Regions from separate parts of the Actinomadura sp. NPDC048394 genome, predicted to be linked through region 1. Evidence: riboswitches for the same ligand, from Rfam matches in the RefSeq annotation. Region 1 holds a riboswitch; each other region holds the start of a gene.
What was found. Region 1 has a riboswitch for cyclic di-AMP ahead of AB0C78_RS15165 (CHAP domain-containing protein). Riboswitches for the same ligand answer to the same signal wherever they lie in the genome.
Positions count from the first base shown of each region.

Region 2: linked by a shared signal. The riboswitch ahead of AB0C78_RS46535 (C40 family peptidase) and the one ahead of AB0C78_RS15165 (CHAP domain-containing protein) in region 1 are both predicted to bind cyclic di-AMP.
Region 3: linked by a shared signal. The riboswitch ahead of AB0C78_RS17210 (CHAP domain-containing protein) and the one ahead of AB0C78_RS15165 (CHAP domain-containing protein) in region 1 are both predicted to bind cyclic di-AMP.

Region 1 covers NZ_JBEZJL010000018.1:86,061-89,551, forward strand. The annotation lists gene AB0C78_RS15160 (C40 family peptidase) at 215-1,156, shown strand; cyclic di-AMP (ydaO/yuaA leader) riboswitch at 1,659-1,859, shown strand; cyclic di-AMP (ydaO/yuaA leader) riboswitch at 2,091-2,229, shown strand; gene AB0C78_RS15165 (CHAP domain-containing protein) at 2,241-3,203, shown strand; gene AB0C78_RS15170 (hypothetical protein) at 3,267-3,491, shown strand, end outside.
Region 2 covers NZ_JBEZJL010000112.1:202-3,692, reverse strand. The annotation lists gene AB0C78_RS46540 ((deoxy)nucleoside triphosphate pyrophosphohydrolase) at 1-290, shown strand, start outside; gene AB0C78_RS46535 (C40 family peptidase) at 331-1,359, opposite strand; cyclic di-AMP (ydaO/yuaA leader) riboswitch at 1,367-1,510, opposite strand; gene typA (translational GTPase TypA) at 1,724-3,491, shown strand, end outside.
Region 3 covers NZ_JBEZJL010000021.1:69,225-72,715, reverse strand. The annotation lists gene AB0C78_RS17215 (SpoIIE family protein phosphatase) at 1-468, shown strand, start outside; cyclic di-AMP (ydaO/yuaA leader) riboswitch at 951-1,102, shown strand; gene AB0C78_RS17210 (CHAP domain-containing protein) at 1,113-1,925, shown strand; gene AB0C78_RS17205 (CDP-glycerol glycerophosphotransferase family protein) at 2,129-3,491, shown strand, end outside.

The sequences.
Region 1 (3,491 bases):
GAATGTGGGCAAATGGTGTTGAAGTCAATCAGATAGTGACGAATTAGTTGTGACGGTTGTGGCCCATCGCTAATGTCGTCCGCTGACGTAGTGGACGAGAGGGGCGAATCGGACCGTGACCAACGATCTCATCGGGGAACCAGCGCGCTCGCGCGACCGGAGAGCCGGCTCGACGGGGATAGGGGTCACCCGCCGCCTGGCGGTCGCCGCATGCTTGACGGCGACCGCGACCTTCGCGCTTCCGCCCGTGGTGGCGAACGCCAAGCCGAAGCCCACGCACGCGCAGGCGCAGAAGAAGCTCGACCAGCTCAACGAGCTGATGGACAAGAAGGTCGAGCAGTACAACCAGAACACCGAGAAGCTGAAGGTCGCCCAGAAGAAGCTGGCCGCCGCCAAGAAGGCGTCGGCGGAGGAGCAGGCCTCCTTCGACAAGCAGCGCTCGGCGATCGCGCAGATGGCCGCGGACGCCTACAAGAACGGCGACTCCACGGACGTCACCGGGTTCGTCGGCAGCGGCGACCCGCAGGCCGTCCTGGACCAGGCCGCGGTCTTCACGCAGCTCTCCGAGCAGCGCAGCTCCCAGCTGACCCAGTTCCTGGCGACGGCGCAGCGGCTGCGCCGCGAGCAGGCGCAGGCGCAGAGCGCCTACAACGACGTCAAGACCAAGCACGACGAGCTCGCCAAGGCCAAGAAGGACCTCGACAAGAAGGTCACGGAGGCCAAGAAGCTCGTCCAGCAGACCGGCGGCGGCACCTCCAGCGGCGGTTCGGGCGGCATCGGCGGCACCTACAACGGCCCGGCCAGCGGCTCGGCCAAGAAGGCGCTCGACTTCGCCTACGCGCAGCTCGGCAAGCCGTACTCCTACGGCGCGACCGGCCCGGGCTCCTACGACTGCTCCGGCCTGACGATGCGCGCCTGGGAGGCCGCGGGCGTCAACATCACCCGCACCACCAACTCGCAGTGGGCGGCCGTCAAGCACGTGTCGCAGAGCGACCTGCAGCCCGGTGACCTGGTGTTCTTCAGCGGGCTCTCGCACGTCGGCATGTACGTCGGCGGCGGGAAGTTCATCCACGCCCCGCACACCGGCGACGTGGTGAAGATCAGCTCGCTCTCGGGCTACTACACCTCGAACTTCTACGGCGCGGGGCGTCCCTGACGATCATGTGAACGGCCCCCCGCGCGGGGCCGTTCGCACCCCGCGGCGACAACGGACCAGGGCTGACCTGGTCCGTTGTTGATTTTGGGGGGGCTTGCCTTCTGTTGGGGCTTTGGTACCTTGTCACCACCCAGGCGCCCTCCAGGCGCACTGGTCACGCGGCGCCCTCCAGACGCCGCGGCCCCCCGCGGCGCACTCCGGTGGCCGCGGACCGGGCGGCGCGCCCCACGCGTCGTCCCCCAGGGCGGCACGATCCACGCGTCGCCCCGCGGCACCGGGAGAGCGTGCCGCACCGGTCTCCTCCGAGACCCGGCCGGCCCGGCCCACCGTGCGCACGCCGACAGCGTGCATGGCGCTGAGAGCGCGCCACGCTGGTCCACACAGGGCTCCGGCCCCGGGCGGTCCCCCGGACAAGGGGCCGCCGCCATCACAACATCAGCGCCGCTCTTTCGCACGCGGGACACAGGGTCCCGCGCACGGGCCCCATGAAGCCCTCAGGATCGCAGCGGCAGCGCCGAATCCGCGCCGCCCGGCGCGGAACCGGGGACCCACCTTCACCGGAGTCCGGAGCAGTTCCGGACGGACATTCCGGTACCGGGGTGAATCGGCGCGTCTCTGCCGGCACGACCGGTGAGAGCCGCCGTAGGGCCACTTCCACGCCCGAACCCGACAGCTAACCCGGTAGGCGTCTGGAAGAAGGAGTGAACCCTGTCCACCTACCCTCAGCAGAACGCCCCGCCGCGGCCGGATGACGGGCCCGTACGGGCCTCCTAGCCGAACGGCATCAATCTCTCGGGCGCGGCCGTCCGCTGAGCGCACGGCCGCGCCCGCCCCCTTTCTTCACCTCTCCGCGGGCGCCGCAGCGGCGCCCCCTCCCGAGAGGACCCCCAACCGAACCGGCGTGCCCGCCCCCGGGCGCGCCACCGCCGAGTCCGTGCCGTGCCCGCGAGGCCGGTGACGGAGCCGGGGACCCACCCATGTCCCGTCGGGGTGAATCGGCCTGCCCGCAGGCCGTAGGGCGGCTTCCACGCCCGAACCCGTCAGCTAACCCGGTAGGCGGAATGGAAGCCAAGGAGATCCCCCCGTGGCAGGCAAGCACCGCAAGGCAAGCCCCACCCGCAGCACGACTCCCGTCACCCCCGTCCGCCGGACCCCCGCTCCCGGGGCGCCCCCCGCGCCCGGGACCGTCCCCGCCACCAGGGTGATCACCGCCCAGGTCGTCACCGAGGCCCCCGCCGGAGCCGTCCCCGCGGCCCCCGCGGGTGGCCGGCACCGCAAGAGCGGACGCACCGTCGCCTGGCGCACCACCGGCGGCGTGCTCGTCGGCGCCGCCGTCCTCGGCACCGCCGTGGCGACCGCGCAGGCGTCGGTCCTCCCGTTCGGCGGCCCCGAGCCCGCCAAGCCGGCCGCCTCGGCCGACCTGGCCATCGCCCGCGCGCCGCAGCAGCAGGCCGCCCGGGACCGGGCGCCGGCCGTGAGCGTCCCCCGGCAGGCCGCGAAGGGCGCGCCGAAGAGCGCGCCGAAGGCCGCCGCTCCGAAGGAACGTTCCAAGAAGTCCCGTCCCACCGCCGAGGCCGCCATCGAGCTCGCCCGCTCCCAGGTCGGCGCGAGCCCCGACGGCAACGGCGACACCAAGTTCGGCGACTGGTACGAGGGCACCGAGCGCGCCAAGGAGACCGTCGCCCGCGACGGCGGGTCCGTCCAGGAGTACAGCGACGCCGAATGGTGCGACATGTTCATCTCCTGGGTCGGCGACAAGCTCGGCTTCACCGACCAGATCGGCAGCGACGCCTGGACCGTCGCGCACGCCCAGTGGTTCCAGGACAACGGCCGCTGGGGCGACACCCCGAAGCCCGGCGCGATCGTCTTCTTCTCCTGGAGCGGCGGCAAGTCCAACGACGACATCCAGCACGTCGGCATGGTCATAAAGGACGAGGGCGACGGCACGATCCAGACCGTCGAGGGCAACACCGGGAACTCCGTCCAGGTCAAGGAGCGTTCGACCGACAGCGTGGTCGGCTACGGCTACCCCGACTACGCCTCGTGACGCAGGACGGCGACACGGCGCCGATGGCCCGGCATCCACGGAAGGCTCAATAGGATCGCGCGCATGGAGGACGGCCCACCGCAGGACGGCCCCGCCGAGGACGAGGGACGAGACGCCCCCGGATCCCGGCGGGGCGGTGCCGTCCCTCCACGCGGCCCGCTGGCGTGGCCCGCCGCCATGACGCGGCGCAGGGCGCTCGCGCTGGGCGCGGGCGGCGCCGCGCTGCTGGCCGCCGGCGGCGCCGGGGTCCTCGGCGCCCGGTCCGGCGGCTCCCGGGCCGCGGCCCGG
Region 2 (3,491 bases), on a different contig from region 1:
AGCTGCCGGGCGGCAAGGTGGACCCGGGCGAGTCCGACGAGGACGCCGTGGTCCGCGAGTGCCACGAGGAGCTCGCGATCAAGATCCGCCCGGTCCGCCGCGTCGGCGGCGACTGGCGGCTGAGCGAGCGCGCGCTGCTGCGCGTCTGGACCGCCGAGATCGTCGAGGGCGAGCCGCGGGCCCTGGAACACCTGGCCCTGCGCTGGCTCGCCCGCGACGACCTGTACGACGTCGCGTGGCTCCCCGGCGACCGTCCCGTCATCGCCGAGCTGGAAGCCGACCTCCGCTGACGGCGGCCCTCCCGGCGCGGGGATCCCGCGCCGGCGGGGGCTAGGAGATCCGGTTCGCGCCCGCGTAGTCGGAGCGGGTGGAGAGCTTGGAGATCTTCACCACGTCGCCCGTCTGGGGGGCCTGCAGGAACTTGCCGTCGCCGACGTAGATGCCCATGTGGTGGAGGTTGCTGCCGAAGTAGACCAGGTCGCCGGCGCGCAGCGAGGAGCGGTCCACCTTGGTGCCGAGCTGGTAGAGATCGCCGGTGTAGTGCGGCAGGCCGGGCTTGCCGACCTGGGCGTACGCCCACACGACGAGGCCGGAGCAGTCGAAGGAGCTCGGGCCGGCGGCGCCCCAGACGTACGGGCTGCCGAGCTTGGTGAGGGCCTTGCGGGCCATCTTCGCGGGCAGGTCCGAGCCCTTGATCGTGGCGGTGAGGCCCGACTTGGGGTCGGTGGTGTGGGTGGTGGTGAGCTTGTCGAGGCGCTTCATGACCTCGCTCACCTTGGCCTTGGCGGCCTTGCGGGCGGCCACCACCTTGGCCTGGGCCTGCTTGACCTGCTCGGTGCGCTCCTGCGCGGCGCGCTGCGCGGCCTCGGCCTGGTCGACCTGCTTCTGCAGCGCGAGGACGGTGGTGGCCTGGTTCTGCTGGAGGTAAGCCGAGTCGGAGAGGCTGTCGGCGCTGCCGCCGGAGCTGAAGATCGCGTCGGGCCCGCCGCTCATGTAGTTGGCGGCGGCGAGCTGCGCGAGCCGCTGGCGGGCGGGCTCGGTCTGCTGGAGCAGCCGCTGCGCGTACGCGGTGGCGGACTTCTCGGCCTTGACGGCGCGGCCGAGGTCGACGCGGGTCTTGTTGAACTGCTCGGTCAGCGTCTCGGCCTCGTCGTTCAGCTCCTTGAGGCTCTGCTTCAGCCCCTTCTCCGTGGTGGGGAGGGGGCTGGGCGTGCCGGACGCCTGCGGAGCGGCGGCGGGGCCGAAGGGGGTCGCGGCGTGCGCGGCGACGGGCGCGGTGGTGCCGAGGCCGATGATCAGCACTGCGGCGGTGGTCGCGGCCGGCGCGACGCGCCGCCGGGAACGGGGGTCCGGTGCCAAGCCGGTGCTCTCCTCTCCTCGCTCGCCTACCGGGTTAGCTGACGGGTTCGGGCCAGGAGTCGCCCTACGACGTGCGTCGATTCACCCCAGGGGGATGGGTCCCCGGTTCGCCCGCGGGTGGGTGCCGCGGGGGATTCGGCGGTCCGATCGCAGCCCCGGGGGGTGGGGCTCCGGACGACCGGATCTCGGGAAGATTACAAAGGATGGGCAAAGATGGCCAATCGGGGCCGGTGTGAGGCAGGGGACGAGGGGGCCGTGCGGCGGGGAACGGGCGGCTCTGAGCGGGCGGTGCCGAGCGCCAAGTAGAATGGTGGCAGCCGCGCGTCTGCGGCGACTCCCGAACTCTCACGCAAGGCGAGCCCGCATGCCCATCTCCACGCGCGACGACCTCCGGAACGTCGCGATCGTCGCCCATGTCGACCACGGCAAGACGACGCTGGTCGACGCCATGCTCTGGCAGTCCGGTGCCTTCCGCGAGAACCAGGACGTCGACGACCGCGTCATGGACTCCAACGACCTGGAGCGCGAGAAGGGCATCACCATTCTCGCGAAGAACACGGCCGTCCGGCACAACGGCCTGACGATCAACATCATCGACACGCCCGGCCACGCCGACTTCGGCGGCGAGGTCGAGCGCGGCCTGTCCATGGTGGACGGCGTCGTCCTGCTGGTGGACGCCAGCGAGGGGCCGCTGCCGCAGACCCGGTTCGTGCTGCGCAAGGCGCTCGAGGCGAAGCTGCCGGTGATCCTCGTCGTGAACAAGACCGACCGGCCCGACGCCCGCATCGACGAGGTCGTGGACGAGACGTACGAGCTGTTCATGGACCTCGACGCCGCCGAGGACCAGATCGACTTCCCGATCGTGTACGCCTCGGGCCGCGCGGGCCGCGCGTCGCTGGACAAGCCCGCCGACGGCGCCATGCCCGACAGCGAGGACCTGGAGCCGCTGTTCAAGGTCATCACCGAGACGATCCCGGCGCCGTCGTTCGACCCGGACGCGCCGCTGCAGGCGCACGTGACGAACCTGGACGCGTCCAGCTACCTGGGCCGGATCGCGCTGTGCCGGGTGCACGCCGGGACGATCAAGAAGGGCCAGCAGGTCGCGTGGTGCCGGCACGACGGCAGCATCGAGAAGGTGAAGATCACCGAGCTGCTGATGACCGAGGCGCTGACCCGCAAGCCCGCCGACGAGGCGGGCCCGGGCGACATCATCGCGATCGCCGGCATACCGGAGATCATGATCGGCGACACCATCGCCGACCCCGACGACCCGCGCCCGCTGCCGCTGATCACGGTGGACGAGCCGGCGATCTCCATGACGATCGGCACCAACACCGGCCCGATGGCGGGCCGGGAGAAGGGCACCAAGGTCACCGCCCGGATGGTCAAGGACCGCCTCGACCGGGAGCTGGTCGGCAACGTGTCGATCAGGGTGCTGCCGACCGAGCGCCCGGACGCCTGGGAGGTGCAGGGCCGCGGCGAGCTGGCCCTCGCGATCCTGGTCGAGAACATGCGCCGGGAGGGCTACGAGCTGACCGTCGGCAAGCCGCAGGTGGTCGCCAAGGAGATCGACGGGAAGAAGCACGAGCCGGTCGAGCGGCTCACCGTCGACATCCCCGAGGAGCACCTCGGCGCGGTCACGCAGCTGATGGCGGTCCGCAAGGGCCGCATGGAGCACATGACGAACCACGGCACCGGCTGGATCCGGATGGAGTTCCTGGTCCCGGCGCGCGGCCTGATCGGGTTCCGCACCGAGTTCATGACCGAGACCCGCGGCACCGGCATGGCGCACCACGTGTTCGAGGGCTACGAGCCCTGGTTCGGCGAGCTGCGCACCCGGCCGTCCGGCTCGCTGGTCGCCGACCGGTCCGGCGCCGCGACCGCGTACGCGATCACGAACCTGCAGGAGCGCGGCACGTTCTTCGTCGGGCCGACCACCGAGGTGTACGAGGGCATGATCGTCGGGGAGAACTCCCGCTCCGACGACATGGACGTCAACATCACCAAGGAGAAGAAGCTCACGAACATGCGCTCCTCCACCGGTGACGAGCTGGAGCGCCTCACCCCGCCGCGGGTCCTGTCGCTGGAGGAGGCGCTCGAGTTCTGCCGCGAGGACGAGTGCGTCGAGGTGA
Region 3 (3,491 bases), on a different contig from region 1:
CTCGGCCTGTCGTGCACGGGGGAGTCGGCGGGGCAGCTGGTGGGCTGGCTGAACGAGCTGGTCGGCAGCATGGACCCGCCGGCGACGGGCACCGCGATCGTGGGCCATTACCGGCCGGACCGGCGGGTCATGGAGTGGACGTGCGCCGGGCATCTGCCGCCGATCCTGGTGCGGGACGGGCACGCCGAGCCGCTGGAGGTCTATCGCGATCCGATGCTCGGCGCGCTGCCGGATTGGGAGTACACGACGATCTCCACGGAACTGCGGCCGGGGGATCTGCTGTTCCTTTACACCGATGGCCTGGTGGAGCGCCGGGACACCGATCTCGACGAGCGGATCGAGCGGCTCACCGGAATTCTGCGGGAGTCGTCGGCGGGGCCGGAACTGGCGCTGGACGAGGTCCTCGCGCGGATGGAGCACGACCGGGCGGCCGACGACACCACGATGTTCGCCCTGCACGTGGAGTGATCATCGGCAGGTCAGGACCGCTCTGAGCTGGAGTGATGTAGGACACACGGGCGTGTGTCCGGTGCCGCCCGTGTGATCTGCGCCGCCGTGCGCGCCCGCCGCGGTGAAGGGCGGCGGAGCCGGGCGCCTTTTGATCATTTTACCTTTCCCGGGTCGCGGTGCCGTGCGGGGAATCCCCTATGCCGTAAGGGTTCGCGGCGGTCCGGAGAAAGATCGGGAAGGGGTGGCGGCCGGAGGCGGTTGAAGCGGGGTTGGAACGGCGTTGAGCAGGCAAAAGATCCTTTTGCGGCTGGTTTGCTTTTCCGCAGGAGGTTGGTACCTTCTTGCACGAATCACGCAGCGCGTTCCATGCGTTGCACGCCGGCCGCTTCCATGCGCGGCCGAGGGTCGCTGAGCGGAATCCGCACGCGACGCGCGCCACACGATGCGCGCCCCCTCGAGATCAGTCGCTGAGATACATCCGAATATCCGGCACCGCGACCCGCGGTGCGAGGCCGAGTCCGTCCAGGTCCATCCGACCGGACGGAGCCGGGGACCCAAGGTTCCAGGGGTGAATCGGCGCGTCCGCGCGCCGTAGGGCTCTTCCATGCCCGAATCCGTCAGCTAACCCGGTAGGCGTCATGGGAGACAAGGAGATTCCCTGCATGACCGGTCGTTTCGATCGTCTTACCAAGAGCATCGCCCCCCGACTGAGCGCGCTGCGCCTCACCGGCGCCGCCCCCCGCGCCGCGCTCGCCCGCATGAGCCCCGAGGACCGGGCCGTGGGCGTCGCCGTGGCGGGTGTGATGGCCGGGGCGGTCGGACTCGCGATCTTCAACCCCCTGACCGGGGACACCGCGTCCGCCGAGACCCCCGCGCAGGCCGCCGCCGCGGCGCACCGCGAGAGCGCCGCGACGGGCACGTCCGAGCACACCGGGACCGAGCGCGCCGGGACCGAGCGCGCCGCCCGCAAGGCGTCCCGCACGGTCGCCGCGTCCACCGTGATCAAGCTGGCGAAGTCGCAGCTCGGCGAGGGGGAGAGCCGCAACGGCTCGACCAAGTACGCCGACTGGTACGCCTCCACCCGGCACGCCGCGGTGACCGCCCGGCGCGACGGCGGGACCGTCGGCGACTACCGGGGCGCCGAGTGGTGCGACATGTTCGTGTCGTGGCTCAGCGCGCAGACGGGCGTGAAGAACATGGGCTGGGACGCCTACACCGTCCAGCACGCCTCGTGGTTCGAGAAGACCGGCCGCTGGGGCGACATCGCCAAGCCCGGCGCGGTCGTGTTCTTCGACTGGCAGAACGGGTCCAGCGGCGGGATCGACGGCATCGACCACGTCGGCCTCGTCGTCAAGGACAACGGCAACGGAACGATCACCACGATCGAGGGCAACACCGACAACGCCGTCAAGGAGAAGGTCCGCGACAAGTCCGAAGTCGTGGGTTACGGATACCCCGACTACGCCAAGTCCTGATCATCCGTCCCGCTCGGGATGATCAATTCCTGCGGATCAGAGGCGCCCGGTCCCGAACCGGGCGCCTTTGGCGTTCCCGGGGTGGTCTGCCGTGACCTGTCGGGTAATGCTAAGCATTGACAGCTTTTGATCTGGGTTGGCCCTCGCCGCCTCCTTGATGGAAAGGAATCCCTGGCACGCCGGAGTAGCGGAAGGGGATGCCCATGCGGGTGCGCCCGGATGTGAGCGTGGTGGTGATCGCCTACAACGACGCCGCCCGGCTGCCGCGGGCGGTCGCCTCGTCCCTGGCGCAGTCGCTGGGCGGTGTCGAGACCGTGATCGTCGACGACGCGAGCACCGACGGCACCGGCGAGGCCGCCGACCGGCTCGCCGCGGCGCATCCCGGCCGGGTCCGCGCGCTGCACCTGCCGGTCAACTCCGGAGGCTGCGGCCGCCCGCGCAACGTCGGCGTCGAGCGGTCGGACGGCCGGTACGTGATGTTCCTCGACAGCGACGACCTGCTGGACCGGCACGCCTGCCTCAACCTGCTCTCCGCCGCGCAGGAGACCGGCGCCGACCTGGTCTCCGGGCTCTGCGACCGGGTCTTCCTGGACGTGCCGAAGGGCTCGAAGGACCGCGTCCGGCCCTGGTACCCGTGGCTCTACCAGCGCAGCGCCGTGTACGGGTCGCTGGAGGAGAACCCCGACCTGCTCTACGACACCCTGTCGACGAACAAGCTCTACCGCCGGGGGTTCCTCGAGGACGGCGCGCTGCGCTTCGTCGAACGGCTGCACTACGAGGACCTGCTGTTCAGCGCGGAGGCGTACATGGCCGCCGCGCGCACGGCCCTGATCCCGCACCGGGTCTACAACTGGCTGGTCCGGGACCGGCAGGTGATGCCGTCGATCTCCAACCGCCGTGACGAGCTGGCCAACTTCGCCGACCGGCTGGAGATCCACCGGCGCATCGACATGCTGTTCGAGCTGCGCGGCGCGGACGGGCTGAAGCGCGCGAAGGACGCCAAGTTCGTCAACCACGACCTGCTGCTGTACCTGCGCGAGCTGCGGGACCGCGACCCGGTGCACCGGGCCCGGTTCCTGGACCTCGCGGCCGGCTACCTGGCCGGGCTGGACCCGGTGGTGTTCGAGACGGCCAACCCGCTCGCCGCGATCGCCGCGTTCCTGGTCAAGGAGGGCGACCGGGACGGGGCGCTGGCGGCCGCCGAGTACCTGCCGGGCGGGCGGTCGGACCTGCGGGCCCGGCTGGCGGAGCGGGACGGCCGGATCTTCTGGGGCGGCGGCCCGCCGCGCGGGGACCTCGGCCGCCGCGTCCTGGACGTCACCGACTTCGGCTTCCACATGTGCCCGCTCACGGAGCTGCGGCCGGCCGCCGTCGTGACCCGGCTGGAGATGCGCGGCGGCCGCGCCCGCATGGCCGGGCACGTGCTGAACCCGCTCGACCGGATCCCGCGCGGCGCTTCGCTGTCGGCCTCCCTGGAGTTCCGCGACCGGCGGCGCGACGCCCGCCGCGCCCGGGTGCCCGCCGAGATCGTCCACGAGGGCGGCCGGCTGGAGTGGCGCGCCGAGT